4 regions of the Glycomyces sp. NPDC046736 genome follow, and region 3 is predicted to be linked to each of the others. Evidence: predicted binding sites of a transcription regulator. Region 3 holds the regulator's gene; each other region holds the start of a gene.
What was found. Region 3 encodes HrcA, which represses chaperone genes, less so after heat shock. Its sites were predicted from a motif close to CTTAGCACTCNCNNNNNGNGAGTGCTAAG; they were not measured.

Region 1: groES (co-chaperone GroES) is a predicted target of HrcA. The motif match lies at 3,256-3,284, and genes of this name have one in related genera.
Region 2: groL (chaperonin GroEL) is a predicted target of HrcA. The motif match lies at 3,924-3,952, and genes of this name have one in related genera.
Region 4: AB0B28_RS06935 (FmdB family zinc ribbon protein) is a predicted target of HrcA. The motif match lies at 1,575-1,603, and genes of this name have one in related genera.

The regions. Positions count from the first base shown of each region.
Region 1 covers NZ_JBEYYO010000004.1:286,538-293,750, forward strand. Annotated here, with positions in the region: gene AB0B28_RS06850 (ABC-ATPase domain-containing protein) at 1-820, shown strand, start outside; gene groL (chaperonin GroEL) at 1,121-2,758, opposite strand; gene groES (co-chaperone GroES) at 2,824-3,123, opposite strand; gene AB0B28_RS06865 (class I SAM-dependent methyltransferase) at 3,341-4,504, shown strand; gene AB0B28_RS06870 (hypothetical protein) at 4,501-4,764, opposite strand; gene AB0B28_RS06875 (hypothetical protein) at 4,766-4,966, opposite strand; gene AB0B28_RS06880 (RidA family protein) at 5,109-5,495, opposite strand; gene AB0B28_RS06885 (hypothetical protein) at 5,488-6,006, opposite strand; gene purE (5-(carboxyamino)imidazole ribonucleotide mutase) at 6,121-6,633, opposite strand; gene AB0B28_RS06895 (5-(carboxyamino)imidazole ribonucleotide synthase) at 6,636-7,213, opposite strand, start outside.
Region 2 covers NZ_JBEYYO010000002.1:206,219-213,431, forward strand. Annotated here, with positions in the region: gene AB0B28_RS02875 (metallophosphoesterase) at 1-756, shown strand, start outside; gene AB0B28_RS02880 (oligopeptide:H+ symporter) at 757-2,316, opposite strand; gene AB0B28_RS02885 (hypothetical protein) at 2,484-3,842, shown strand; gene groL (chaperonin GroEL) at 4,083-5,711, shown strand; gene AB0B28_RS02895 (NosD domain-containing protein) at 5,960-7,213, shown strand, end outside.
Region 3 covers NZ_JBEYYO010000006.1:8,777-15,989, forward strand. Annotated here, with positions in the region: gene AB0B28_RS07910 (alkaline phosphatase D family protein) at 1-177, opposite strand, end outside; gene AB0B28_RS07915 (hypothetical protein) at 310-1,164, opposite strand; gene AB0B28_RS07920 (enoyl-CoA hydratase-related protein) at 1,195-1,962, opposite strand; gene hemW (radical SAM family heme chaperone HemW) at 2,029-3,183, shown strand; gene AB0B28_RS07930 (CapA family protein) at 3,327-4,487, shown strand; gene hrcA (heat-inducible transcriptional repressor HrcA) at 4,620-5,636, shown strand; gene dnaJ (molecular chaperone DnaJ) at 5,652-6,785, shown strand; gene AB0B28_RS07945 (hypothetical protein) at 6,858-7,213, shown strand, end outside.
Region 4 covers NZ_JBEYYO010000004.1:296,401-303,093, reverse strand. Annotated here, with positions in the region: gene AB0B28_RS06940 (complex I subunit 1 family protein) at 227-1,177, shown strand; gene AB0B28_RS06935 (FmdB family zinc ribbon protein) at 1,226-1,537, opposite strand; gene AB0B28_RS06930 (5-formyltetrahydrofolate cyclo-ligase) at 1,652-2,305, opposite strand; gene AB0B28_RS06925 (diguanylate cyclase) at 2,440-4,572, shown strand; gene AB0B28_RS06920 (UTP--glucose-1-phosphate uridylyltransferase) at 4,675-5,559, shown strand; gene glp (gephyrin-like molybdotransferase Glp) at 5,611-6,693, shown strand, end outside.

The DNA of each region.
Region 1 (7,213 bases), on a different contig from region 3:
CGGCCGGGCGGTGACCGGCGTGGACGTCCACGCGTTCGTCGACCACCTGCCCTCGGGCGACGACACGCGGGCGTTCACCACCGAGAACGCCTCGGGCTCGACCTCGCAGGCCGCGGCCGTGGTCGAGGCGCTCGAAGCGGGCGCGCGGGCGCTGCTCATCGACGAGGACACGGCCGCGACGAACCTCATGATCCGCGACGCGCGGATGCAGGAGCTCGTGGCCAAGGACCGCGAGCCGCTCACGCCGCTGGTCGACGTGGTGCGGTCGATGGCCGACGACCACGCCGTGTCCGTGATCTTGGTGATGGGCGGCTCGGGCGACTACATGGACGTCGCCGATCGGGTGATCCTCATGGACGCGTACCGGCCCGAGGACGTCACCGAGCGGGCCAGGGCCCTGGCCGCCAAGCCCACCGGGCGCAAGGTCGAGGCCGAGGGCTTCCGCATGCCCGGCTCGCGGGTGATCGAGCCGCGCTCGGTGTCCTCGGAGTCGCGCGGGAAGCAGAAGATCCGCGCCGACGGCACCGACGGACTGCGCTTCGGTGAATCCGAAGTGGACGTTCGATCGGTGGAGCAGATCACCGACCACTCCATGACCACCGGGATCGGACTCGCGATCGAGGCGGCGGTGCGCCGCGGCTGGATCGACGGCAAGGCCACGGTGGCCGAGGCGCTCGACCGGATCGAGGCCGGACTGGAGGCCGACGGCGAGGCGGAGCTGTTGAGGATCCGGGACGTGGACTTCGCGCTGCCGCGGCGGTTCGAAGTGGCCGCCACGCTCAACCGGATGCGGGAGCTGCGGGTGCGGCGAGAGGAGTGAACTTGCGGCACAGGCGCTCTCGAAGACGCCCGGCGCAAATCAGGCATAAAAGTGCCTTCGCGGCTCCGATCCCCAAAGGCCGCGAAGGCACTTGAACTCTATCGGTTTCCCGACAGAAGCGCGACGAACTGTCGGGATGTTGACACTTCGGATTCCGTACAACCGTTTGACCTGCGCCGAAACGACTTCGGGCGCTGCCGGATCGGCCACAGTAAGGGCCGAAGCCACAACGAACAGGGCCGCCGACGAATGTCGGCGGCCCTGTTCGGCCTCGGGCCGGGAAACCCGGCTCAGACTTCGCTAGTGCGAGTGGCTGTGCCCGCCATGGGAGTGTGAGTGGCCGTGACCGGCGTCCTCGTCCTCTTCCTCGGGCTTGTCCACGATCGTCACCTCGGTCGTGAGCAGCATGCCCACGATCGAACCGGCGTTGAGCAGCGCGTTGCGGGTGACCTTCACCGGGTCGACGATCCCGGCCGAGACCAGGTCCTCGTACTCGCCGGTGGCGGCGTTCCAGCCTTCGCGCCAGTCCGAGCCGGCGACCGCGTTGACGACCACGTCGCCGGACTCGCCGGCGTTGACCGCGATGCGGCGCAGCGGCTCCGACAGGGCCTCGGCCACGATCCGCAGGCCCGCGCGGGCCTCGGCGTCGTCGAGCGCGACCTTGTCGAGACCGGCGATGGCGTGGACGAGGGACGCGCCGCCGCCTGCGACGATGCCTTCCTCGACCGCGGCCTTGGTCGCGTTGACCGCGTCCTCGATCCGGTGCTTGCGCTCCTTGAGCTCGACCTCGGTGGCCGCGCCGACCTGGATGACGGCCACGCCGCCGGAGAGCTTCGCGAGGCGCTCTTCGAGCTTCTCGCGGTCCCAGGAGGACTCGGTGGTGGAGGCCTGCTGCTTGATCTGCGCGATGCGGGCGTTCACCTCGTCCTTGGTGCCGCCGCCGTCGACGATGGTGGTGGCGTCCTTGGAGACGGTGACCCGGCGGGCCCGGCCCAGGTGGGACAGGTCGGCCTGCTTGAGCTCCAGGCCGATCTCCGAGGAGATGACCTCGGCGCCGGTGAGGGTCGCGATGTCGCCCAGGATGGCCTTGCGGCGGTCGCCGAAGGCCGGGGCCTTGACCGCGCACACGCGCAGGGTGCCGCGAAGCGCGTTCACCGTGAGGGTCGCCAGGGCCTGGCCCTCGACGTCCTCGGCGATGATGAACAGCGGCTTCGAGGTCTCCACGACCTTCTCCAGCACCGGCAGGAGCTCCTCGATGGAGCCGATCTTGCCGTTGGTGATGAGGATGTACGGGTCCTCGAACACCGTCTGGCGCGCGTCCTGGTCGGTGATGAAGTTCGGCGAGATGAAGCCCTTGTCGAACTGCATGCCCTCGGTCACTTCGAGCACGGTCTCCAGGCTGGAGCCGTCCTCGACCGAAATGACGCCTTCGACGCCGACCGCGTCCATCGCCTTGGCGATGAGCTCGCCGATCTCCGGGTCCTGCGCCGAGACGGCCGCGACCTGCGCGATGTGCTCGTGGCCCGAGATCGCGATGGCCTGGCCGAGCAGCTGTTCGGACACGGCGTTCGCCGCGGCCTCGATGCCCTTGCGAATCGCGATCGGGTTGGCCCCGGCCGTGACCGCCTTGATGCCCGCGCGGCTCATCTTCTGCGCCAGCACGGTCGCGGTGGTGGTGCCGTCGCCCGCGACGTCGTTGGTCTTGGTCGCGACTTCCTTGACCAGCTGCGCGCCCAGGTTGGCGTACGGGTCGGCGAGCTCGACCTCCTTGGCGATGGTGACACCGTCGTTGGTGATCAGCGGCGCGCCGAACGAGCGCTGGAGGACCACGTTGCGGCCCTTGGGGCCGAGCGTGACCTTGACGGTGTCGGCGAGTTGGTCGATGCCGTGCAGCAGGTTGTGCCGCGCGTCCTCGGCGAAATTGAGAATCTTCGGCATGGTGTCCCTTTCCTCAGACACGAGAGGGCCCAAGGCGGCATGCGCCGCCGAGGACCCCGGGCGTGCTAGTTCTCGACGACCGCGAGGACGTCGCGCGAGGACAGGACGAGGTACTCCTCGCCGTTGTACTTGACCTCGGTGCCGCCGTACTTGGAGTAGATGACCACGTCGCCGACCTTGACGTCGATCGGGAGGCGGTTGCCCTTGTCGTCGAAGGCGCCCGGGCCCACGGCCAGAACGGTGCCCTCCTGGGGCTTCTCCTTGGCGGTGTCGGGGATGACGATGCCGGAAGCGGTGGTGGTCTCGGCCTCGTTGGCCTGGACCACGATGCGGTCGCCCAGCGGCTTGATGGCAGCCTTGCTCACTTGGTCTCTCCAAACCTTCGTGTTCGTTACTGGTCCGCCACGACGGCGCGGGTCTCGTCGTCGCGGGTGCCGAGGCACCGGCCCGTGGCTGGTTGGCACTCTCTAGGCGAGAGTGCCAAGCCGATCATAGCGCTTAGCAATCTCGGTCTGCGAGTGCTAAGGGCGAGGTTAGTTCGCGCAGGTGGGACCGTCAACACGGGGTCTGAAAGGTCATAGCATGGAGCACGTGGAAACCAGCCTGCTCACCGCCCTGCAGGCCGACCCCGGCCTCCAGACGAGGGCCGCGGAGGCCCTGCGCGCCCACGGCGACCGCGCCCCGCTGGCCCTGCGCAAAGCCGGAATCGACCCCGCGCTCGCGGCGGCGGCGCTGACGCTGGCCGACCTCAGGGAGCACGCGAAGGCGAAGTTCGGCGACCGCGCCGCGAAGCTGTACTTCACCCGGGCGGGTCTGGAGCAGGCCACGAGATGGGTCGTGGCCGAGCGGCGGGCGGCCCGCTTCGCGCGGCACGCGGACGCGGTCACGGACCTGTGCTGCGGGATCGGCACCGAGGCCCTGGCGTTCGCGGAGGCGGGCCTGGCGGTCGAAGCGGTGGACATGGACGAGGACACGGCGCAGTACGCGAGAGCGAACGCCGAGGCCACCGGGGTCGAGGTCACGGTGACGGTGGACGACGCGCTGCGAGCGCCGCTGGCGAACGCGGCGTTCGCCGACCCGGCGAGACGATCGGGAAGCACGAGGAACTTCAACCCGGCGGACTACTCGCCTCCACTGGACGAGCTGCTGACGCGCCTGAACCAGACGCGGTACGCGGCGGTGAAGCTGGGCCCGGGCATAGGCCACGACTGGGTTCCGCAAGGGGCGGAAGCGGAATGGGTCTCGGTGGACCGCGACGTGGTCGAGGCCTGCCTATGGCTGGGAGAAGCAGCCGAGGTGCGGCGCCGCGCAAGCGTCTGCAAGGCAGGCGAATGGCACGAGCTGACAGGCGAGGGCCGCGACCGCGCGGAGGTCGGCGAGGTGGCGCAGTACCTCTACGAACCGGACGGAGCGGTGATCCGGGCGGGCCTGGTAGCCGAACTGGCCCAAGACCTCAACGCCCACACGGCGAACGAGAAGATCGCCTACCTCTACAGCGACACCCTCAAGGCGACCCCCTTCGCCAGGGCCTGGAAGGTCGAAGAGGTCTGGCCCCTCCACCCCAAGAAACTCAAAGCCCTACTGGCCCAACGAGAAATAGGCCGCCTAACAATAAAACAAAGAGGAACCGGCCTAGACCCAGCAGCACTACGCAAGCAGCTCAAGCTCAAAGGCCCGCGCGAAGCCACACTGGTAGCAACCCGAGTAGGCGAGTCCCACGCAGCCCTACTCTGCTCCGAGACCTAACCCGACTCACTCTCACCGGAGTCTGGCCGCCGCTCATCTCGTATCCGCTTGCTCATCTTCCTGAAGAACGGCTCGCCCCACTCGACCCGGATCGCAATTTCGCTGGCTGGCACGTCGAGCATGAGCGCAACCGCCTCACGGGCCATCTCTTCAGCCTCGGCGAAGTCGCGGGCCTGGGTAAAAACACCCGGCACCGCGGGCACTTCGACGGGAAACCATTCGCCGTCTCGCGGCCCGACAATCGCGGTATAGACCTTCAACTCAGGCAGCCTGAAGGTTGTCGATTCCGCGGAATTCGAACGTGATGTCGATGGGTGCAGCGCTGTCGAGGCCGTCGAGCTCCAGGTAGTCCCTCACGATCGCCTCGGCATCCTCCACCCCTTCGGACTGCGTCACGCCGACGCCTTCGATGTGGAGTTCCCAGCCCTGTTCCCAGGCTTTCGCCGTGACTTTGTACGTCATCGCAACCATCCATTCGGAAGACACTGGAGCCGCCGCGCTAGGTCAGCCACCACGCCCGGTGAAATTTCGCGGTGCCGGGGCAGGTTGGCCGAGCCCAGCAGCCGAGAACTTGACGAACTGTCGCGTTTATTACATCGTTGTCCTATTCAGGGAGGCGGGCGGTTAGGTCTACTTCTACTTTTTGGTGTTCGTAGCCGAGGGCGGTGACGCCTAGGACCGTGCTGGCTGCTTTGAAGGCGGGGGCGAGGTCGGGGTGGTCTGCGAAGGCGTGCCAGGTGGCTCCTACTTCGCGGCTGTCGGCGCTGACGACGTAGACCACTGAGCGGACCACGTGCTCGGGTTTCGCGCCCGCCGCTTCGAGGGCCGCGAGGCAGTTTTCGGCGGTCTGCTGGATCTGGGCATCGAGGTCGCCGATGCCGACCACGTTCTCATCGGCATCGACCGGGCACTGGCCCGCCAAATAGGCGACGCGGCCCGGTTCGACGATCGTCACATGCTCGTAGCCGCCGGTCGGGTGAAGTTCAGCCATGCCCCGAGGCTATGCGCGCACGCGCGAAGCGCAACCGAATTAACGCCCGCGCCATGCCCCACACCGCCCTGCTGCGCACCAAGACCGCGATCATCACGATCGCGACCACGACCGCCCCGCCGTCGGTCACCGCCGAGGGCAGGATCCCCAGCGGGCCGTAGCGGTCGGCGACCACCGACCACATCACCGTCGGGATCATGACCCAGCCCAGACCCTGCGTGGCGTTCACGGCCAGGACCCACCAGTACAGCCACTTCGGCCGGGCCCACAGCGCCGCGATCCCCACCGCGTTCGCGACGATGTACACGGTCCCGACCACACGAAACCCGCTGAGGAAACCCGGCGCGTCCCCGGCCGGGTCGGCCCCGCCCGCCTCGCGCATCATCTGTTCGATCACCGCGGTGTCGATGATCAGGAAGTTGTGCAGCGCCGTCCCGATCGTGAACACCACCGCGAACACGCCTATGAACACCTGCATCCGCCGCCCCGTACGGTCCGTCGTCATCTCCATGCCGACAACACTCGCCCGACCCCTCAAGGCCCCGCATCACCCGATGGGAGTATCACTCGTACCCCACCGGTCGTACAAGCGCCCCAAGCGCTTCCGCCCAGCAGGAGCGACGCGTCAGGCGGCGTCGGCGATTTTTTGGCGTAGGGTTTCGTCCTTCTTGGTGACCATGCGTTCGAGGTCGACTTGGTAGTCGGTCATCTTGGCGCGGAGGGTCTCGTCAGTCGCTCCGAGGATGCGGATTGCCAGTAGGCCCGCGTTGCGGGCTCCGGCGACCGAGACCGTCGCGACCGGGATGCCCGCGGGCATCTGGACGATCGACATGAGCGAGTCCATGCCGTCGAGGTACTTCAGCGGGACCGGGACGCCGATGACCGGCAGCGGGGTCGCGCTCGCGACCATGCCCGGGAGGTGGGCCGCGCCGCCCGCGCCCGCGATGATGACCTGGAGGCCGCGCGAGGCCGCCGAGTCGGCGTAGGCGAGCATCCCGTGCGGGGTGCGGTGGGCCGAGATCACGCGGACCTCGTGAGGGACGCCGAACTCGTCGAGGGCCGCCGCGGCCGCTTCCATCACCGGCCAGTCGGAGTCCGAGCCCATGATCACGCCGACGCGCGCTGCCTGCTCTGCCATGTTCACTCGCCTTCTTGAAGCCACTTCGCGGCGCGCAGGGCGCGTCGCCGCAGGAGGTCGGGGTCGTCGCCGGTAACCGTGACGTGCCCGATCTTGCGCCCCGGCCGCACGGCCTTGCCGTAGAGGTGCACGCGCGCGCCCGGGTCCCCGGCGAGGAGGTGTTGGAGCCGCTCGTCCAGGCGCGGCCCGCCCGCCTCGCCGCCGAGCACGTTCGCCATGACCGTATAAGGCGCGACCGTGTCGGTCGAACCGAGCGGATAGTCGAGGACGGCTCGCAGGTGCTGCTCGAACTGGCTGGTCACCGCGCCTTCGATCGACCAGTGCCCCGAGTTGTGCGCCCGCATCGCCAGCTCGTTCACGAACAGGCCACTCGACGTCTGGAACAGCTCCACCGCGAGCATCCCGCACACTCCGAGCTCGGTCGCGATCGCGGTCGCGATCTCGCGCGCCTGCTCGGCCAGCGCCGGGTCGAGGTGCGGCGCGGGGGCGATGACCTCGGTGCAGATGCCGCCGGTCTGGACGGTCTCGACCACGGGGTAGACCGCGGTCTCGCCGCTGGGCGAGCGGGCGATCTGGACGG
Region 2 (7,213 bases), on a different contig from region 3:
ATCCCCGAACCCGATGCGCGCGAACGGCAGTACCGGCTGACGCAGACATACCCGTCGAAGGCGAAGTCGCTCTCCTACGCGCTCGGGATCTTCGGTCGGCTGCCGTGGCTGAACAAGGGCTTCGTGGCACTGATGAGCGTGGTCTCGCTCATCGCGACAGTGTCCATTCTGGAGGGCACGGGGACGTTCGTGGCCGTGGCGGCGGTGCTGCTGGCCGCCGGGGTCGCCTTCGCGCACCCCGGGGAAGGCAGCCGCACGGCCCGGCACTACATGCTCGGCGGCGTCCACGGCGCGGCCCAGGTGGCGCTGGCATGGGCAGGGGCGCAGGTGATCCGCTCGCTCCCCAACGTCGAGTTCTGGACCTACCTGGCGTACCTGCCGGTGGCGGGCCTGGTGGGCACCTGGCTCGTGGGGCTCTACCTCGTGGTCGCGAACCGGTTGGGCGTCAACGCGAACGAGCTGTTCGCGGGCATGTCGGTGATCGACCAGAAATGCTTCCTGCGCATCCGCATCGACGCCTCCGGGGCCACCGTCTACCCGATCGGCCTCGACCGGGCCGGACGCCACTGGAAAGCCGATCCCCAAGGCGGCGAGACCGACTCGTGGATCAAACCCGCAGAACCATTGCGGCCCAGGCTCATCGAACCGGGCTTCGCGGCCCAGCACCCGGGCCCGCGGCGCGACCAGCTGCCGCGCCAGAGCGCCGTGCGCCGCCTCGTGGCCCAGGCCGGGGACTGGTTCAACCTCAGGCTCTGATCACTCGCCGCGCCCCAGCTCGGGCTCGGGCGGGGTCTCCAGGTTCGCCTCCGGGCCGTGCCCGCCCTGGCCCATGAGCCGGTGCAGGCCGCCCGAGAAGATCGCCAGCACCACCGCGGTGAGGATCGCGATCCCCGCGAGGATGAAGAAGAACGCCTGCTCGCCGTAGCGCGGCACCAGGAACGCGAACGCCTGCCCGCCAAGGGGAGTGCCCACGGCCGGGCCGAGGAACCACACGCCCATCAACTGGCCCTTGAGCGCGGTCGGCGCCAACTGCGTCGTCACCGACAGGCCCACCGGGGAGACGCACAGCTCGCCCCACGTGAGCAGCAGGTACACCACGACCATCCACCCGAGCGCGACCAGGATGCCCGAGTCGGCCCGGCCCTGGAGATACCCCAGGAACACCCACGACAGGCCCGTCAGGCCCACACCCAGCGCGAACTTGTACGCGGTGCCGAACCCGGCCCCGGCCTTGAGCCAGAGGATGCCGAAGATCGGCGAGAAGATCAGGATGAAGATCGTGTTGAAGTTCTGCACCCCGCCCGCGGGCAGGTGGAAGCTCCACGAGTCGAGGTCGACCGAGTTCGACGCGAACGCGGTGAGGATCGAACCCATCTGGAGGTACAGCATCCAGAACACGACCGAGGCGATGAACAGGCCGACGTACGCGCGCAGGCCCGCCTTCTCGGCGGGCGTGACGTCCTTGGCCTCGCCGAAGATGTAGATGAAGTACCAGACCGCGGCCGCGATCGACAGGATCGTCACCACGGTCGGGACCGTCGAGAGGGTGAGCGTCCCGGTCGCGGCCCAGATCGCGATCGCCACGGCCGCGACCACCAGCGAGATCACGACGATCCGGACGACCTTGCCGCGCTCGGCGTCGCCGAGCGGGCGCGAGGGGCCCACGCCGGTGCCCGTCAGGCGCGACCAGCCGCGCACGTACCACAGCAGCCCGATCGCCATCCCGATCGCGGCCGCGCCGAAGCCCAGGTGCCAGCGGTCCTCGCCGGCTAGGTACGGGGTGATGAGGATGCCGAGGAACCCGCCGAGGTTGATGCCCATGTAGAACACCGAGAACCCGGCGTCGCGCCGCGCGTCGGAGTCGCCGTCGTAGAGCCTGCCGACCATCACCGAGATGTTCGGCTTCAGCAGGCCCGAACCGATCACGATCAGGAACAGGCCGAAGAACACCAGGCCCGCGCCGCTGACCGGGATGGCCATCGAGATGTGGCCGCACATGATGACGATGCCGCCGATGAGCACCGCCCGCCGCGCGCCCAGGACGCGGTCGGCGATCCAGCCGCCCGGCAGCGACGTCAGGTACACCGCGCCCGAGTACAGCGACGCGATCGGGACCGCGACCGTGTCCTCCAACCCCAGGCCGTTCTGCATCACGTTCGCGGTGAGGAACACCAGCAGGATGCCCTGGAGACCGTAGAAGCTGAACCGCTCCCACATCTCGGTCCCGAACAGGACGGCCAGACCCCGCGGGTGCCCGAAGAAGGTCTTCTCGCGAGCGGCGGGGTATTCACGGTGGGACGGCTCGCTGTGAGACATCGGCGCTCCCGGTATGCGTGCGGACCGGCGCGGGCGCGCGCCGACAACTGCCGACGCTAATAGCTCCCAAGAACCTCCGGAGGCCAAACCGAGATCTGTCGTACCGGAACGGGCGCGCTGCGATTGTTTGTCTGATATGCGGCTTTGATTGGTTTACGATCCGCACTATGAGCGATGATCCGTACTGGAACCCCGGACAGGCAGGCGAGCCCTCGGGCCGCTTCTCCGGAGGCGACCCGCTGGTGACCGGCGACTTCGAGAGCTGGTGGCACGCCACACTCGACGTGGTGCAGCGCTCGTGGCGCACGGTCGGCCTCATCCTGCTCATCGGCGTGGTGCTGCCGCGCTGGATCCTCGGGGCCTTCAACAGCAACGTGCGCGACACCGAGGTGAAGGTCGACGTCACCGACTTCGGCGCGGTCGTGCGCGAGTACGCGCCCAGCGCGATCGTCGGATTCATCGGGGTGATCCTCAGCCTCGCGGTGCTGTACGTGGCCGGGTCGGCCGCGTTGGCGGCGGTGCGAGTGGCCACCGCCGAGGCCGCGGGCGGGTTCCTGAGCCTGGGCGAGGCGTTCCGGTTCGGGTTCCGGCGGGGCGGGAAGTTCTTCCTGTGGCTGCTCCTGGCCTGGGTCACGATCGGCGTGGGCCTGGTGCTGTGCGTGCTGCCGGGCCTGTGGGCGATCTTCGCGCTGAGCCTGATGGCCCCGGCGGCGGTGTTCGAGGCCAGGCGGAGCCCGTACGCGCGGTCGATCCAGTTGACGCACTCGGCGTTCTGGCCCGCGCTCGGGCGGCTCATCATCGTGGTGCTCGTGGCGATCGCGGCGAACATCATCATCAACATGGTCGGCCTGCTGCTGGCGGGGGTGTGGCACGGCCTGTTCGCGCCGTGGCTGGCCGCGGTGCTGACGATCATCACCGAGGCGATCATGGCGCTGCTGCTGCTCGCGCCGATGATCTGGATCCTGGCCGCCTCGCTGTGCACGTACGCGTGGCTGCGCGGGCGCACCGAGTCGGTCTCGGCGACCTCGCTTTCGGCGGAGGCCGCGGGAGCGACGGCCCCGGCCGCGCCGCAGGGCGGGTACTTCGGCGGCCCGGCCGCGGGAGCGGCGGGTTACGAAGGGCAGCAGGGGTACTCGGGGCAGCCGCCGCAGGCCCCGCCGTACGCGGACCCGAGCCATCAGCAGGCGCCCGGCGCGGGCGGATGGCCGCAGGAACCGGGCCAGCCGCCGCAGGCGGGCGGCCAGGCGGGACAGCAGCCGTGGGAAGCGCCGCAGGCGCCGTTCGCGGACCCGGGCCAGGCGCCCGGTGGCGGGCAGCCGCCGTACTCGGAGCCGACGCAGCCGCAGACCGACCCGAACCAGTACGCCGATCCCGGGCAGCCGCTTCCCGAGCCCGGGGTGTGGCCGCAGGAGCCGACGCAGCCCGATCTCGAGCAGCCGGGGCACTCCACCGATCCCGTCGATCCGGCCGACCCGGGGGAGCCCGGGCATCCGGGCAGGCCCGACCAGCCGGGGCCGACCTCGTAGGACTTCACCGCGACGCAAGACTCGGACGCCGGGGCCCCCGCTCCGGCGTCCGCGCTTTTCACCACTCGGAACGCGCCCCGGATTGGCACTCTCGGGGTGAGAGTGCTATACCTGGTTTTGGCACTCGCCTCTGGGGAGTGCTAACAAACGTGTTGAGGTGGTCGGGCCGCGAGGCCCACCGTCGCGGGAATGCCGCCTCACCGTCGACCACGAACGTTATCCGAAAGGAAGCCATCCAACATGGCGAAGATGATCGCATTCGACGAGGAGGCTCGCCGCGGGCTCGAACGAGGCATGAACACCCTCGCCGAAGCCGTCAAGGTGACCCTCGGCCCGAAGGGCCGCAACGTGGTGCTCGACAAGAAGTGGGGCGCCCCCACGATCACCAACGACGGTGTCTCCGTCGCCAAGGAGATCGAGCTCGAAGACCCGTACGAGCGCATCGGCGCCGAGCTGGTCAAGGAGGTCGCCAAGAAGACCGACGACGTCGCCGGTGACGGCACCACCACCGCGACCGTGCTCGCTCAGGCCCTGGTCAAGGAAGGCCTCCGCGCCGTCGCCGCGGGCGCCAACCCGATCGCCATCAAGAAGGGCATCGAGAAGGCCGTCGCGGCCGTCGTCGAGCACCTCCAGTCCACCTCCACCGAGGTCGAGACCGAAGAGCAGATCGCCAGCACCGCTTCGATCTCCGCCGGTGACACCACCGTCGGCGCCATCATCGCCGAGGCGATGGAGAAGGTCGGCAAGGAAGGCGTCATCACCGTCGAGGAGTCGAACACCTTCGGCCTCGACCTGGAGCTCACCGAGGGCATGCGCTTCGACAAGGGCTACCTGTCCGGTTACTTCGTGACCGACCAGGACCGCATGGAGGCCGTGCTCGAAGAGCCGTACATCCTCGTCGCGAACCAGAAGATCTCCGCGGTCAAGGACCTCCTGCCCACGCTGGAGAAGGTCACCCAGACCGGCAAGCCGCTCCTGATCATCGCCGAGGACGTGGACGGCGAAGCCCTCCCGACCCTCGTGGTGAACAAGATCCGCGGCATCTTCAAGTCGGCCGCCGTCAAGGCCCCCGGCTTCGGCGACCGCCGCAAGGCCATGCTCGGCGACATCGCGATCCTCACCGGCGGCCAGGTCATCTCCGAGGAGATCGGCCTCAAGCTGGAGAACACCGACCTGTCGCTCCTGGGCCAGGCCCGCAAGGTCGTCATCACCAAGGACGACACCATCATCGTCGACGGCGGCGGCGAGGAAGAGGCGATCCAGGGCCGGATCAACCAGATCCGCGCCGAGATCGACAACTCCGATTCCGACTACGACCGCGAGAAGCTCCAGGAGCGCCTCGCGCGCCTGGCCGGCGGCGTGGCCGTGATCAAGGTCGGCGCTGCCACCGAGGTCGAGCTCAAGGAGCGCAAGCACCGCGTCGAAGACGCCGTGCGCAACGCCAAGGCCGCGGTCGAAGAGGGCATCCTCGCCGGTGGCGGCACCGCGCTGGCGCAGGCCGGCGCGATCGCGTTCGACAAGATCGAGGCCGAGGGCGACGAGGCCACCGGTGTGGAGATCGTGCGCCGCTCGCTCGGTGCGCCGCTGCGCGCCATCGCCGAGAACGCCGGCCTCGAAGGCGGCGTCGTGGTGGAGAAGGTCCGCGACCTGCCTACCGGTCAGGGCCTCAACGCCGCGACCGGCGAGTACGTGGACATGCTGGCCGCCGGCATCCCCGACCCGACCAAGGTCACCCGCTCGGCGCTCCAGAACGCCGCGTCGATCGCCGCCCTGTTCCTGACCACCGAGGCCGTCGTCGCCGACGCCCCGGAGAAGGAAGGCGCCGCCCCCGCCGGCGGCGGCATGGGCGACATGGGCGGCATGATGTAAGCAGCCCTTCGGGGTTCGCACACCAGCCGCTCGCGTCGGATTTTCCATCCGATCGAGTACTGCGAGGGAGGACCGCTCACGGTAGAGTGAGTGGTTCTCCCTTTCTCTGTACTGGCTTCAGTGCAGACGGCGCAAGCCACTGCGTAGCGGCATACCGTCCTCTCCAAGGACGGTATGCCGCATCCGCTTCGGCCCCAACCGAATTCTGAGATCTTCCCCGGCGGGGCGCCCCAGGCTACCCTGGTGCCGTGCCCCCCACGCCCCGCCGCGCCATCCCCCTGAGGCCGCGCCCCGAGCGCAGGCTCCCGATGCTCGCGTTCATGACCTGCGTCCTCGCCGCGCTCACGCTGAGCTGCTATCTTGGCGGGCTCGCGATCGACGCCCGTGTGGCCCAACCGGAGTCGTTCCCCGCCCTCGCCGAGGCCGAGCCGCCCGCCTACCGGTCGGACGGGCCCAGGCTGCTGGTCTGCACCGAGGACGCCACGGTGTTCACCGAGCGCAACGAGGGCGTGAACTACAACGACCGCATCGCGAACGAGCGCACCTACGAGGACTGCCTCGCCGAAGGGCACCGCGACCTCGCCTCCGCCGTCGCCGCAGCAGAACCCGGCACCAACATCGCGGTCCTGCCCGGCCGGTACACAGTGGACGAGACGATCCTGGTCGAGACCGCCGACCTCCAGATCGAAGGCCTGGGCGACAGCCCCGACGACGTCCAGATCACCGCCCGCTTCAACGCCGACTTCGTGCTCAACGGCTACGCCACGACCGGGCTCTACCTCAAGGGCATCGCGTTCGGGCAGGCCGGCGTGGCCGCGCTGCGCCTCGCGGGCGTCCAAGGGGCCGCCCTCGACACCGTGTCCGCCTTCCAGAGCGAAGACTCGGGGCTTCTCGTGGAAGACTCGATCGGCGTGGCCCTCAACGCATGCCGCGCCACCCAGGCCGACGGCGCGGGCATCCGCATCGCGTTCGCGCAGGCCGAGATCACCGGCTGCGAGGCCACCGGCAACAGCGTCGGCCTGGAGATCACCGGCGACAACGTCAACGCCGTGGCCACCGCGAACCGCCTGCACGGCAACGCGACCGGCCTGGTGGTGGCCGACACCGGCACCAACGCCGAGATCACCGCCGCCGACAATCTCCTGTACGGCAACAACGCCGAGTACGACCGCACCGCCGCGTGCGGAGCCGAACCGGCCAAACGCGACTGGGGCTCGGGCGTCCGCTGCCCGGACACCGTCTACCCCAGCGGCATCGGGCTCCTCGTCGCCGGAGCCACCGACACCACCGCGACCGGCAACCGGATCTGGAACCAGCAGACCGCCGCCATCGCCACCTGGGGCGCGCCCGGCCAGGCCACCGGCCTCGGCGGCGACCGCAACGCCTTCACCGACAACATCTTCGGCATCCGCGAGGACAACCAGCGCGAACGCAACCGGCTCGACCTGTGGTGGGACGGGGTGGGCGTCGACAACTGCTTCGACGAGCCGCAGGCCCACCGC
Region 3 (7,213 bases):
GCGGGTCCACAGGACCACGCCGTCGGGTTCGGGATCGCCGGAGGCGACGCCCAGGTTGAAGGGGTCGGCGTCGAGGGTCGGGTGCCTGCGGCTCTGGGCCCACGCCACTGCCGGGACCGCGGAGGCGGCGGTCGCGGAGGCGGAGGAGGCGAGCAGGATACGGCGCGAAAGGCGCATGTGGACCTCGCTTTGATGGGGGTTGTGCGGGTTTGACCCACCCAGCCCAACAAGCGATCGTGGAGGAACCTGGTCCCTGGCCCTACGCTGCGGTGAACCGCCGCTGAACTCTGCCGCTGTTGCGGCGGTTGCCTACTCGGTCTCGGCGAAGGTCACGACGATGCGCGCGTACGTGTCGTTCGCGGCCGCCACCGCCTCCTCGCCGTCCACTTCGGCGTCGGGCGCGGCCCAGCCGTCTTCCCCTGGCGTCCATACCAATCCCGAGAACGCCACGCTGGCGATCCGGTGGTCGTAGGCGCGGGCGACGGCCCACGCGGCCCGGTTCCAGCCCTCGGCCGCGCCGTCGGGCACGATCACCATCGTCGAACCGTCCACATCGGCCTCGGCGCCCCACTGGTAGGAGTACGCCTCGGCCAGCACCGCCGCCTCGGGCTCGGGCTCCTCGGCCCCGCCGGAGATGCACATCAACCCCGACTCCTGGCCCCCGGCCAGCGCCTCGGCGATGACCACGGCCTCGTCCTCCCACTGCTCGTACAGCTCGGGGTAGGCGCTGATCTGGACCGCCTGCGAGGCCTCGGCGAGCGTCATCTCCCGCCAGCCGTCGATGCGCTGGAGCTTCTCGTAGAACTTGAACGAGGCGTAGACGGGGTCCATGAGCTCTTCCTCGGTGCCCCAGCCCATGCTGGGCCGCTGCTGGAACAGCCCGAGCGAGTCGTGGTGCCCGTAGTTCACGTTGATGAGCTCGGACTCCTGCATGGCCGTGGTGATCGCCACCGACACCGCGTGCTCGTCGAGCCCGTCGCGCATCCCGACCGCCGCGATCGTGGCCGCGTTCGAGGTCTGCTGCGCCGAGAGGTGCACCTGGGTCTCGCCCGAGCCGAAGTAGCAGCCGGTGCGGCTCGGGCGCAGGAAGTCCTCGGCCGTCTCGCCGCAACCGGCGAGCGTCGCGGCCAGGGCGAGGGTCGTCAGCGCAGGGAGCAGGCGCACGGGAGACTCCGATCAGGTCGGTCGGGCCTGTCAGCCTACCCAGGAAGGCGACCGCTTCTCAATGAACGATCGGACACCTTCGCGTCCCTCTTCGGAGAAGAAGTACTCAGCCGTCACGGCAGCCGCATCGCGCAACTCCTGTCGCAGATCCGGTGTGGCCGTGAGCACTTTGATGCCCGCCTGCGCCGCCGGGCCGCCCGCGACGAGGGCCCCCACGGTCTTGGCCTGCCATTCGTCGGCCGCGCCGGTGACGACCGCGTGGGTGATCAGGCCCCACCGGTGCGCGTCGTAGGCGCCGAAGGCCTCCCCGGTCAGGAACAGGGTGCGCATCTGCGCCGGGGTCAGGTGGCGAGCCACGACCGGGCCGATCACGGCCGGGACCACGCCCAGCCGGACCTCGCTGAACGCCATGCCCGCGTCGCCTTCGACGATCGCGATGTCGGCCGCGGCCAGGAGCCCCAGGCCCCCGCCCTTCGCGCCGCCCTTGGCGACCGCGACCACCGGTTTCGGCGACTCGCAGATGTCGGCGAGCAGCTCGGCGAGGTGCGCTGCCGGGAGTTTCTCCAGGCTCGTCGCGGCCGCCGACTCCTTGAGGTCGGCCCCGGCGCAGAACACCGGGCCGGTGTGGTCGATCACGATGGCGCGCACGTCGTTATCGGCGAGCGCCGTCGCCAGCGCCTCCCGGAGCTCGGCGATCATCCGCGTGGACAGGGCGTTGCGCCGGTTCGGGGCGTCGAGGGTAATCGAGGCCACGTTCCGCGCCGGCCAGTACTTGATCAAAGCATCGTTGCCGTTCATGCCAGTACCGTAGTCAGCGTGTCCACCAGTCCCGCAACCGCAGCCGCGACTTCGCCCGCCTCCGCGATCGACGCCGGCGCGGGCGGCCCCATCGACGCCGGTTTCGGCTTCTACGTGCACGTCCCGTTCTGCGTCTCGCGCTGCGGCTACTGCGACTTCAACACCTACACCGCCTCCGAGCTGGGCGCGGGCGTCTCGCGGGAGACGTACTCCTCGATCGTGCGCGCCGAGATCCGATCGGCCGCGGCCAGGTTCGACACCCGGCCGAAGGTCGACACGGTGTTCTTCGGCGGCGGCACCCCGACCCTGCTGCCCGCCGCTGACCTGGCCGCGATCCTCGCCGAGATCGACCGCGAGTTCGGGCTCGCCGAAGGCTACGAGGCCACCACCGAGGCCAATCCCGAATCGGTGGACGCCGACTACGTGGCCGAGCTCCACGACGGCGGCTTCACGCGATTGTCGGTGGGCATGCAGTCGACCGCCTCGCACGTGCTCAAGATCCTCGACCGCGAGCACTCCCCGAAGAAGGCCCTGGCCGCCGTCGAGCACGCCCACCGGGCCGGATTCGAGCATGTGAGCCTCGACCTCATCTACGGCACGCCCGGCGAGACCGCCGCCGACTTCGCAGAAAGCCTCGCCTCGGCGGTGGACACCGGCGTGGACCACGTCTCGGCGTACGCGCTCATCGTCGAGGACGGCACCGCGCTGGCCCGCCGCATCCGCGCCGGCGAGGTCGCCCAGCCCTCCGACGACGTGGCCGCCGACCGTTACCTCGCGGCCGAAGCGGCCCTCTCGGCGGCCGGTTTCGAGTGGTACGAGGTCTCCAACTGGGCCAAGACCCCCCAGGCGCGCTGCCGCCACAACCTCCTCTACTGGGAAGGCGGCCACTGGTGGGGCGCGGGGCCGGGCGCCCACTCGCACCTGCCGGGGGTGCGCTGGTGGAACCACAAGCACCCCTCGACGTACGCCACGGCGCTGGCCCAGGGCCTGCCCGCGGCCGGGCACGAGGAGCTCACCGAAGAGGACCGCTATCTGGAGCGAGTGCTCCTGCTCACCCGGCTGGCCACCGGGGTGCCCGTGGCCGAGCTGCGGCCCGCCGGAGCCGCCGCGGTCGAACGCGTTGTGGCCGACGGGCTCGGCGTCCTCGCAGCAGGCCGCCTCACCCTCACGCTGCGCGGTCGCCTCCTCGCCGACGCCGTGGTGAGAGACCTCACCGCCTGACGAACCCCGGGCGGGCGACCCGTAGATTTGACGACGTCACGCGGGAGCCTGCGTCTCGTAAGCTCCCCGGCCCTCCGGCACCGCACCCCATGCGAAGCCCGCCGGAGCCGACCCCCGTCCCCCATACCCGGAGCCCGCCACCCATGCACACCTCACGTTCAGCGCGTCCCTACCCGGCTGCCCTGCGGGGCACGCAGCTCGCCCGCCGCGGGCTCCTCACCGCCTCCGCCGCCGGGCTCGTCGCGGCCGCCGCGGCCTGCTCCGAGGAGGAGCCGCCCCCGGCCGACGAGGGCGGCATCGGCGCGGCCGAGGAGAGCCCTTCGCCCGAGCCGTCCCCCCAGCCGCCCCGCGAGATCACCATCACGCACGTGGGCGACACGATGCCCGGCTCCTACCCCAACCAGCTGGCCTCCGACGAGGGCGCGAGCTTCTTCTCCGGCGTCAAGGACGTCATCACCGGCGACCTGCGCATCGCCAACCTCGAAGGCGCCCTGTCGACCCACGAGTTCGACAAGTGCGGCGGCGGCACCTGCATCTACTTCCGCCTCCCCGCCGAGTACGCGCAGGTCTTCGCCGACGCGGGCTTCCACGTCCTCAACCAGGCCAACAACCACGGCTGGGACGCCGGGCCCGACGGCGCGACCGAGACCCAGGAGGCCGTGCGCGCCGCCGGGATGGAGATCTGCGGGATCAAGGACGAGGTCGCCCTGGTCGAGACCGAGTCGGGCCTGACCGTCGGCCTGGTCGGCTTCGCGCCGTACACGTTCTACACCGACAACCGCGACCTCGACGCGGTCGCCGCCCTCGTCTCGGCCGCCAAGCAACAGGCCGACATCGTGATCGCCACCGCCCACCTCGGCGCCGAGGGCACCGACCACCGCCACGTCCCCGAAGGCGTCGAGACCTACTTCGGCGAGGACCGCGGCGACACGCGCGCGTTCGCCCGCACCTGCATCGACAACGGCGCCGACGTGGTCTTCGGCCACGGCCCGCACGTCCTGCGCGGCATGGAGTACTACAACGGCAAGCTCATCGCCTACTCCCTGGGCAACTTCGGCGGCGGCCAGAACCTCTTCGCCGGCGACGGCGCCCTGGGCCGCTCGGCGATCCTGTCGGTCACCATCCGCGAAGACGGCACCATCGTCGCAGGCCAGGCCCTCGCCACCCGCATGGACGGCGACGGCTACCCGCAGGTCGACGCCGACAACGGCGCGTTCGACGACTTCAACGAGCTCGCCGCCGACTTCGGCGACGACGCCGTGACCGTCGCAGACGACGGCGCGCTCGTGTTCCCCGGTGTCTGAGGGCCCACGTAGACTGGCACTCCCGGACCGGGAGTGCCAAACTTGAGTCCGGCCCGAGGCCGGGCGCACGCCCGGCCGCAGCGCCACCGGGCACGCAAAGCCCGGCAACGACACTGAGGGGACGTGGCAGCGATGGACGACCGCAAGCTCGAAGTGCTGCGCGCCATCGTCGAGGACTACGTCGCCACCCAGGAACCGGTCGGCTCCAAGGCCGTCTCCCAGCGCCACGCCCTCGGCGTCTCCGCGGCCACCGTCCGCAACGACATGGCCTACCTCGAAGAGGCCGGCTACATCCAGCAGCCGCACACCTCCGCCGGGCGCATCCCCACCGCCAAGGGCTACCGGCTCTTCGTCGACCGCCTCGGCAAGATCAAGCCGCTCTCGGCCGCCGAGCGGCGCGCCGTGCACCGCTTCCTCTCCGAGGCCGTCGACCTCGACGACGTGGTCACCCGCACCGTGCGGCTGCTCTCGCAGCTCACCCACCAGGTGGCCGTCGTCCAATACCCGAGCCTCAACCGCTCCTCGATCCGCCACCTCGAACTCGTCTCGCTCACCCCGACCCGTCTCATGATCGTCATGATCACCGACACCGGCCGGGTCGAGCAGCGCTTCACCGAGGTTCCCGCCGAGCTCAGCGAGGACAACGTCCTCGAACTGCGCCGCCTGGTCAACGAGCAGCTCCAGGGCAAGCCCCTGTCCGACGCGCCGCGGATCATCGCCGACCTCGCCTCCCTGGCCCGCCCCGAGCTGGGCGCCACCGCCACCGCGCTGGCGCAGGGCCTGCTCGACACCGTGGTCGCGCGCACCGAAGAGCGCGTGGCCGTCGCGGGCGCGGCCAACCTCACCCGCGACGGGAACTTCTTCGCAGGGTCCATGCGGCCCATCCTCGAAGCCCTCGAAGAGGAGGTCGTGCTCATGCAGCTGTTGGGCCGGGCCGACTCGAACGCGCTGTTGACGGTGCGCATCGGCGACGAGAACGAGATCGACGACTTCCGCGAGACCACCGTGGTCGCCGCCGGATACGGGCCGGGCTCGGTGGTCGGCCACATGGGCGTCCTCGGTCCCACCCGCATGGACTACCCGGGCACGATCGCGGCCGTCCGCGCCGTGGCCCGGTACGTGTCCGAGATTTTGGAACAGAACCGCTGACAGGACAGAGCGCACGTGGCTAAGGACTACTACGGCATTCTCGGCGTCGACCGGAACGCCAACGACGACGAGCTCAAGAAGGCGTATCGGAAGCTGGCACGCAAGTACCACCCCGACGTCAGCGACGAGCCCGACGCTCAGGAGCGACTCCAGGAGATCAACGCCGCCTTCGAAGTCCTCATGGACCCCCAGAAGAGGGCGATCGTCGACGCCGGAGGCGACCCGTACTCGCGCGCCGCAGGCGGCGGCGCGGGCGCTCCGTTCATGGGCTTCGAAGACATCATGGATGCCTTCTTCGGCGGCTCCATGGGCGGCTTCGGACGCCGCGGCCCGCGCTCGCGCACCCGGCCGGGCAACGACGCGCTGCTGCGCCTGGACCTCGACCTCGAAGAGGTCGCGTTCGGCACCGAATCGACCCTGACCGTCGACACCGCGATCCTGTGCGACTCGTGCGACGGCTCGTGCACCGAGGGCACCGCCGAACCCCAGGCCTGCACCACGTGCGGCGGTTCGGGCGAGGTCCAGGTCGTGCAGCGCACGATCCTCGGGCAGGTCCGCACCGCGCGCCCGTGCTCGGCGTGCTCCGGATACGGCACGATCATCACCGACCCGTGCCGCAAGTGCGGCGGCGAAGGCCGCGTGCGCTCGCGGCGGCGCATCACCGTCAAGGTCCCCGCCGGCGTTGAGGACGGCATGCGCATCCGCCTCTCCGGCGAAGGCGAGGTCGGCCCCGGCGGCGGGCCCGCCGGCGACCTCTACGTCGAGGTCCACGAGAAGCCCCACGAGGTCTTCACCCGCGAAGGCTCCGATCTGCGCTGCCGCGTGCGCGTCCCCATGACGCAGGCCGCGCTCGGCACCAAGCTCAACATCCACACCCTCGACGACCAGGTCGAAGTCGAGGTCGCCACCGGCACCCAGCCGGGCACCGTCAAGAAGGTCCGCGGCCACGGCGTCCCCAAGCTCCGAGGCGGCGGCGCCCGCGGCGACCTCTACATCGAGCTCGACGTGCGTACCCCCACCAAGCTCGACACCGAGCAGGAGGAACTCCTCAAGAAACTCGCGAGCCTGCGAGACGAGGAGATCAAAGAGGTCAAAGGCGGCAGCGGGTTCTTCTCAAGGATGCGAGACGCCTTCAACGGCCACGCCTAGACAGCGCTGAACCGGCCCCGGCCTGGCCGGGGCCGACTTCGACTCACCAATCCTGAAACGGGGAGCCTCTCGATGCCCGGTCTGGCAACCATCGTCACCGTCGTGCTGGTCGCGGCGGCCCTCGCCCTCGTCGTCATCGCACTGCGCCGCCGCCCCCGCGGCGGACCGAGGCGCGACGCCACCCCGCCCGCTGGCGGGCCCCAGATCGGCGAGCGCTGGCTCGCGGACGTGCCCTTCGCCGACGAGCCCCGCCGCTCCAAGGAACGCCCCGTCCTGGTGATCGGCTACTCCGGCCGCGGCTACTGGGCCCTCAAGTGCACCACCCAAGAGCCCCGCGACGCCGGGTGGCGCGTCGCCGCCCCCGCGAACCGCTGGGAACCGCCCGCCGACAAGGACGGCTGGGTCGACCTCGTCCCCAACCACCTCCC
Region 4 (6,693 bases), on a different contig from region 3:
GCTGCCGAGTTTCCCGAGGTGGAGGACGCGTCGCCCGCCGAGACTGCGTCGCGTTCCGAGGCGAGCGAGGCGGAGCGCCCCGCGAGGCCGACCGAGGACGCGCCGTCCGCCGCGTCGCGTCCCGCGCCCGCCGACCCTCCCGAAGCTGCGCCGTCCGCCGCGTCGCGCCCCGCGCCCGCCGACCCTCCCGAAGCCGCGCCGTCCTCCGACTCCCCGGAGGCTCCCCATGGTGCTTGAGGCCCTCGTCAAGCTCGTCGCCGTGCTCGCCGCGTTCCTGGTGTTGCCCTTGCTCGTCGGGCAGACCGAGCACAAGCTCATGGCGCACATGCAAGGCCGCCTCGGGCCCATGCACGCCGGGCGGTTCCACGGCTGGGCGCAGCTCATCGCCGACGGCGTCAAGTTCGCGCAGAAGGAAGACCTCGTCCCCGACGCCGCCGACAAGCCCGTCTTCAAACTCGCGCCCGCAGTCGCACTGCTTCCTTACCTACTGGTCATCCTCTTCATCCCGCTCGGTCCCGGCCTCGTCGGCGCCGACCTCGAAGCCGGGCTGTTCATCGTCGTGGCCCTCGTCGGGGTAGGCGTCATCGCCGTCCTCATGGCCGGGTGGTCCTCGGCCAACAAGTACGCCCTCGTCGGCGCCCTGCGCGGCGCGGCGCAGCTCATGGCCTACGAACTGCCGCTCGTCCTCGCCGCCGCCTCCGTCGCGGTCGCCGCCGGGACGCTCAGCCTCCCCGGGATCGTCGAGTCCTGGAACCCCTGGTGGCTGCTGTGGCAGGCCCCCGCCGCGCTCGTGTTCTTCACCGCCGGGCTCGCCGAGATCCGCCGCCCGCCCTTCGACGCCCCGATCGCCGACTCCGAACTGGTCTTCGGCTACCTCACCGAATACGCCGGGCTGCGCTTCGCGCTGCTGCTCCTGGCCGAATACGTGGGCATCGTGGTCATCGCCGCGCTCACCACCGTGCTGTTCCTCGGCGGCTGGAAAGGCCCCGGCCCCGAATCGCTCGGCTGGCTGTGGACGCTGCTCAAGACCGGCGCGCTCTCGATGGTCGTCATCTGGCTGCGCGTCTCCTGGCCGCGCCTGCGCGTCGACCAGATCCAGGCGCTGTGCTGGAAGGGCCTCGTCCCGATCGCGCTGGCCCAACTGGTACTCACCACCACCGTGGCGCTCGCGCTCTAGAGACGACGAAACCCGGTCCGCGGACCGGGTCTCGTGAAAGTGAAGAGGTCAGGCCGCTTTCGCGGTCGACGTCGAGGAGGGCTTGGCGGCCTTCGGCTCGCTCTTGGCTTCGCTCTTCTTCTCGGCCTTGGGGGCCCCGTTCTTGGAGCCGTTCGAGCTCAGCGAGCTCGAACCGGTCGAGCGCGAGTCGGTGCGGTAGAAACCGCTGCCCTTGAAGGTCACGCCGACGTTCCCGAAGACCTTGCGCAGCGCGTTCTGGGCCTCGCAGCTCGGGCAGTCGGTGAGGCGGGCTTCCGAGAACGACTGGTGACGATCGAACTCGTAACCGCACTCCTTGCAGCGGTATTCGTAGACAGGCACGTCCTACCTCCAGCATCCGACGCGAATCCCGATCGACATTAGCAGTCAACGCAGCGGAGTGCTAATCCCATCCCGTGCGGGAGTGAGCTCGCCACCACGAGATTCGCGCCACCCTCACCGCAGCGAGCGGAACCCCAGGGACGGCGTGATCACCCCGGTCACCGGCCGGTCGTGCGGCTCGGCCGGGACGGGGACCCCGAACTCGCCTTCGCGCAGCAGCGCCACCACCGGCACCTCGGGCCCGACCCGGGTCAGCGCCCGGTCGTACGAGCCGCCGCCGCGACCCAGTCTGATCCCATCATTTGAGACCGCGAGCGCGGGGACGATGACGGCGGCGACCTCGGCAACCGCTTCCGGTCCTAGCACGTCTCCCTCGTCGGCGCGTGATGTCGGATCGTTCGGCGCGTCGCGCCGCGGGCCCGCCTGGGCCCCCGCTTCCGGCTCCGCGGTGCCTTTTTGGACGTCCTTTTCCTGCGCCCCAAGGGAACCGATCGACTCCCAGGCGAGATCGTTGTCCGGCAACAGCACCGGGAGCAGCACCTTGTAGACCACCGTGAGTCGTTCGGGCAGTTCGGGTTCGAGTGACGCGCCGGGCTCGGAGCCGAACGGCCGGTACGCCGCGATCGTGGCTCCTTCGTCCACGGCCTCGATCAGGAAGTCCCGCAAGGCCTTCCAGGTCTCCAGGTCGGCCCGGCCGCGGGCCTCGCCCGGCAGGGCGCCCCTCGCGGCGAGCAGTTCGCGGCGGATTTCGCGCTTCGTCTCTTGCATCGTTTTTCCCTCCGACATGGGTACTCACCTGGAAGGATTCCCCCGAACGGCCGATCGCACTCAGCCTTTCGGCCAGACTGCCGGAAAACCCTGTGCCGAGTCGTATCCGATCGGTAGCTCTAGGTAGTCTTCTAGTGAGTGAACTTGAGGGGGCTTCGGTGTCGCTGCGCTCACGGCTCACCACGGCGTTCCTCGTCGTCGTGCTCGGGCCGGTCCTGGTGGGGGCCGTCTTCGTGGCTGCCGTCATGTCCCATCTGGCGGAATCCCGCGGTGAGGCGCTCGCGAACTCGGCGATGACGATGGTCGACTCCACCCTCGGGACCGTATGCGAGCGCATCCAGGCCTCCGCCGCCGCCGTGGCCCTCAATTACAGCAGGGGCGGCGAGACCAACGCCGTGGAGATGGCCGAACTCGTGGTCGACCGCGCCGTGGTCGACGGGGTGGTGTTCACCAGCCTCGAAGCCGCCGGGGACCGCCCCGGGACCGACATCGGGGCCGAGGCCCCCAGCGGCTCGTGGGTCGACTGCGGCGAGTCGACCCCCTACGCCAACGAGGGCCCGATCGTCGCGCTCGGCGCGCAGGCCGAGGTCCAGACCGCCGAGGGCACCACGGCCGTGTTCAGCGCCTTCCGCATCGTCGACCGCTCGTTCCTGGCCGACCTCGCGCGCGTGGCCGACGCCGACCTGGTGCTGCGCGACGGCCGCGGCGTCCCACTCAGCGCCGGGACCGTCGAGGCCGGGCGCTGGGACCGCACCGACGCGTTCCTGCCGCTGAGCATCGGCACCGTCGCGCAGGACGTCACCCCCATGTACTGGACCCTCGCCGGGATGGTCACCGTCTCGGTGATCCTGGCGATCACCCTCGCGACCTGGCTCTCGCGCTCGACCACCAGGCCGCTCGAAGAGCTCTCGGCCGCCGCCGAACGCGTCTCGGAAGGCGACCTGGACGTGCGCGTGCCCGTCCACGGCCGCGACGAGGTCGCCCAGCTCGCGCTCGCGTTCAACCGCATGACCGCCCAGACCCAGTCCTACGTCAACGCCCTGACCGCCTCCCGCGACCAGATGCGAGGCCAACTCGGGCGATTGGGGCAGACCCTGACCGCCACGCTCGACCTCGACCGCATCCTGGAGGTCATCCTCGACACCGCGATGGTCACCGCCGGGGCCGAGGCCGGGGTGATCATGCTGGTCGACGTGGACGACGCCGACCAGCTGCGCCAGCGGGCCGGGGAAGGCGACCTCGGGGTCGACCAGCCCGCGACCATCCGCATCGGCGAGGGCATCGTGGGCCGCATCGCCGCCTCCGGGGTCCCCGCCCACGGCCGCATCGTCGAGGGCCGCTTCGGCGACTGGGCCCGCGCCGACACCGAACCGGACGCGCGCACCGTGGTGGCCGTGCCCTTCTCCGGGCGCCAGCCGGTCGACCAGGAGCTCGGCGCGTTCCGGCCCCCGGCCGAACCGGTCGCCAGCCGCAAGCTCGTGGAAGCCGAACTCGGCGCGGGCGCCCGCGTCACCGAGCCCGCCGAGGAAGGCGCGCGCCGCCTCCTCGACGACGGCCCCGCGCCAGCCCCCCAGCCCGCCGAGGTCCCGCTCGGCTCCGCCCCGCGCACCGACGGCGGGGTCCTGGGCATCCTCGTGCTCTACAACCGCGTCGCCGGTGAGGACTTCGAGCCCGGCGACGTGGACACGCTGCGCACCTTCGCCGGGCAGGCCTCGGTCGCGGTCGAGAACGTGCTGCTGCACCGCCAGGCCCAGCGCCTGAGCCTCACCGACCCGCTGACGGGCCTGTGGAACTACCGGTTCATGCAGACCTCGCTGCGCCGCGAGGCCGAGCGCTCGCGGCGCTACCAGCGGCCCACCGCGCTCCTGGCGATCGACCTCGACCTGTTCAAGGCCGTCAACGACACCTACGGGCACCCCGTCGGCGACCAGGTCCTCATCGAGCTCTCGCGGCGCATCACCGCCCAGATCCGCGAAGTCGACCTCGCGTTTCGCCACGGCGGCGAGGAGTTCATGGTCCTGTTGCCCGAGACCGACGCGTCCGGGGCCGAGGTCGTGGCCGAGCGCCTGGGCCGGGCCGTCGCCGCCAGGCCCTTCAAAGTCAACGAAGGCACCGTGGCCCGCGAACTGCGCATCACCGTCTCCATCGGGGTGGCAGTGCTGGGCCAGCACGCCGACAACGCCACCGGCATCCTCGCCGCCGCCGACGAGGCGCTGTACGCGGCCAAGGCCGCCGGGCGCGGCACCTGGCGCGTGGCCGCGGTCTGACCGAAACCCCAGCGCACACGCCACCTCGGAACGTGAACGTTCACCCGCTGTTCGCCCGGGTGGCCGACTTCTGACGCAGCGTGCGCACGCTACCCTCGCCGTATGTCAGAAACCGCGCCCCGCGCCACGAAAGCCGTCATTCCCGCGGCGGGCTTCGCCACCCGCTTCCTGCCGGTCACCAAGGCCGTGCCCAAGGAACTGCTGCCGATCGTCGACAAGCCGGTCCTCCAGTACATCGTGGAGGAGGCCGCGGCCGCCGGGCTCGACGACGTCACCCTCGTGACCGCCCCCGGCAAGGACGCCATGGTCGACTACTTCGACGCCCGCGCCGACCTCGACAACGCCCTCGCCGCCAAAGGCAAGGACGAGATGCTCGCCAAGGTCAAGGCCCCCGAGTCCATCGCCGAGATCACCGCGATCCGCCAAGGCGGCGCCAAGGGCCTGGGCCACGCCGTGGGCCGGGCCACCGCCCACGTCGGGTCCGAGTCCTTCGCGGTCCTGCTCGGCGACGAGTTCTACGAGCACGAACTCCTCCCGCGCATGATCGACCTCCAGGCCCAGACCGGCGGCATCGTGCTGGCCCTGCTCGAAGTGCCCGCCGAAGAGGTCGTGCGCTACGGCGTCGCCGCGGTCGAGGCCACCGACGACGAGGACGTCGTGCGCGTCACCGGTCTGGTGGAGAAACCTTCGGTCCAGGACGCCCCCTCGAATCTCATCCTCATCGGACGATACGTCCTCCCCGGCTCGATCTTCCCCGTCATCGACCAGACCCCGCCCGGCCGCGGCGGCGAAATCCAACTCACCGACGCCATGGATACCATGCGCGACAAGGGAACCCCAGTCCACGCCGTGATCTACCGCGGTCGCCGCTACGACACCGGCGAGCCTGTGGCCTACCTCCAGACCCTCATCGAGCTCGCCACCCAGCGCGACGACTTGCCCGGCTTCAACGCCTGGCTGCGTGAATTCAGTGCGACACTTGACTGACTCGGCGCCCTGAGGCGGCGCCGAGACGAACTTGACCGACGGGGGGATGCAGTGAAGGGGACCGGCGAGGCGACGCCATTGGCCGACTTCCTGTCGAAGGCGCTGGCCCTCGTGCGACCCCTGCCCCCCGTCGACATCGACATGACCCAGTCCACCGGTTCGGTCCTGGCCGAGAACGCGGTGAGCCCCGGGCCGCTCCCGGCGTTCGACTACGCCGCGATCGACGGCTACGCGTGCGCCGCGGACGACATCGGCGGCGCCAGTCCTGAGAGGAGCGTCGGCCTCAAGGTCCTCGGCGACCTCGCCGCGTCCTCGTGGCGGCCGGTGCGCCTGGTGGCCGGGACCTGCTTCGCCGTCGCCGCCGGAGCCCCGCTCCCGGTCGGCGCCGACATCGTGGTGCCCCTGGCCTGGACCGACGAGGGCATGGCCACCGTCGAGGTCCGCCAGGTGCCGCGCCGCGGCCACGGCGTGCGCCGCGCCGGGTCCGAGCGGCCCGCCGGGGAGATCCTCGCCCACGAGGGCCGCCGCGTCACCCCGCAGCTCGTGGGGCTCCTCGCGGCCGCCGGGATCGCCGACGTGGTCGTGCGGCCCACGCCCCGCGTCGTGGTCATCGCCACCGGCGACGAACTGGTCGACACCGGCCGCCCCTCCCAGCCCGGCCAGCTCATCGACGTCAACTCCCACCTCGTGACCGCCGCGGCCTCCGAGGCCGGGGCCCACGCCTACCGCGTCGGGATCTGCGACGACGAGCCCGACGCGCTGCGCACCGTGCTCGACGACCAGATCCTGCGCGCCGACCTCGTCATCACCACCGGCGGCACCGGCACCGGCCCCGGCGACATGGTCCGGCGCACCTTCTCGCGCGACGGCGCGGTCGACTTCGCGCCGATCGCGGTCTACCTGTGCGAGACCATGGGCTTCGGCACCATCGGGCCCGAGGAGATCCCCGTGGTGTGCCTGCCCGGCGACCCCGTGGCCGCGACCATCGCCTTCGAGGTGATCGCCCGGCCCCTCATCCAGCGCCTCGCCGGCGCCGAGCCGGTTTTCCGGCCCAGCGTGCGCGCCAACCTGACCGAGCCCGTATCCTCACCGAGCGGGCTGAGGGAATTCCGGCCCGTGCGCGTCGCCGAGCGG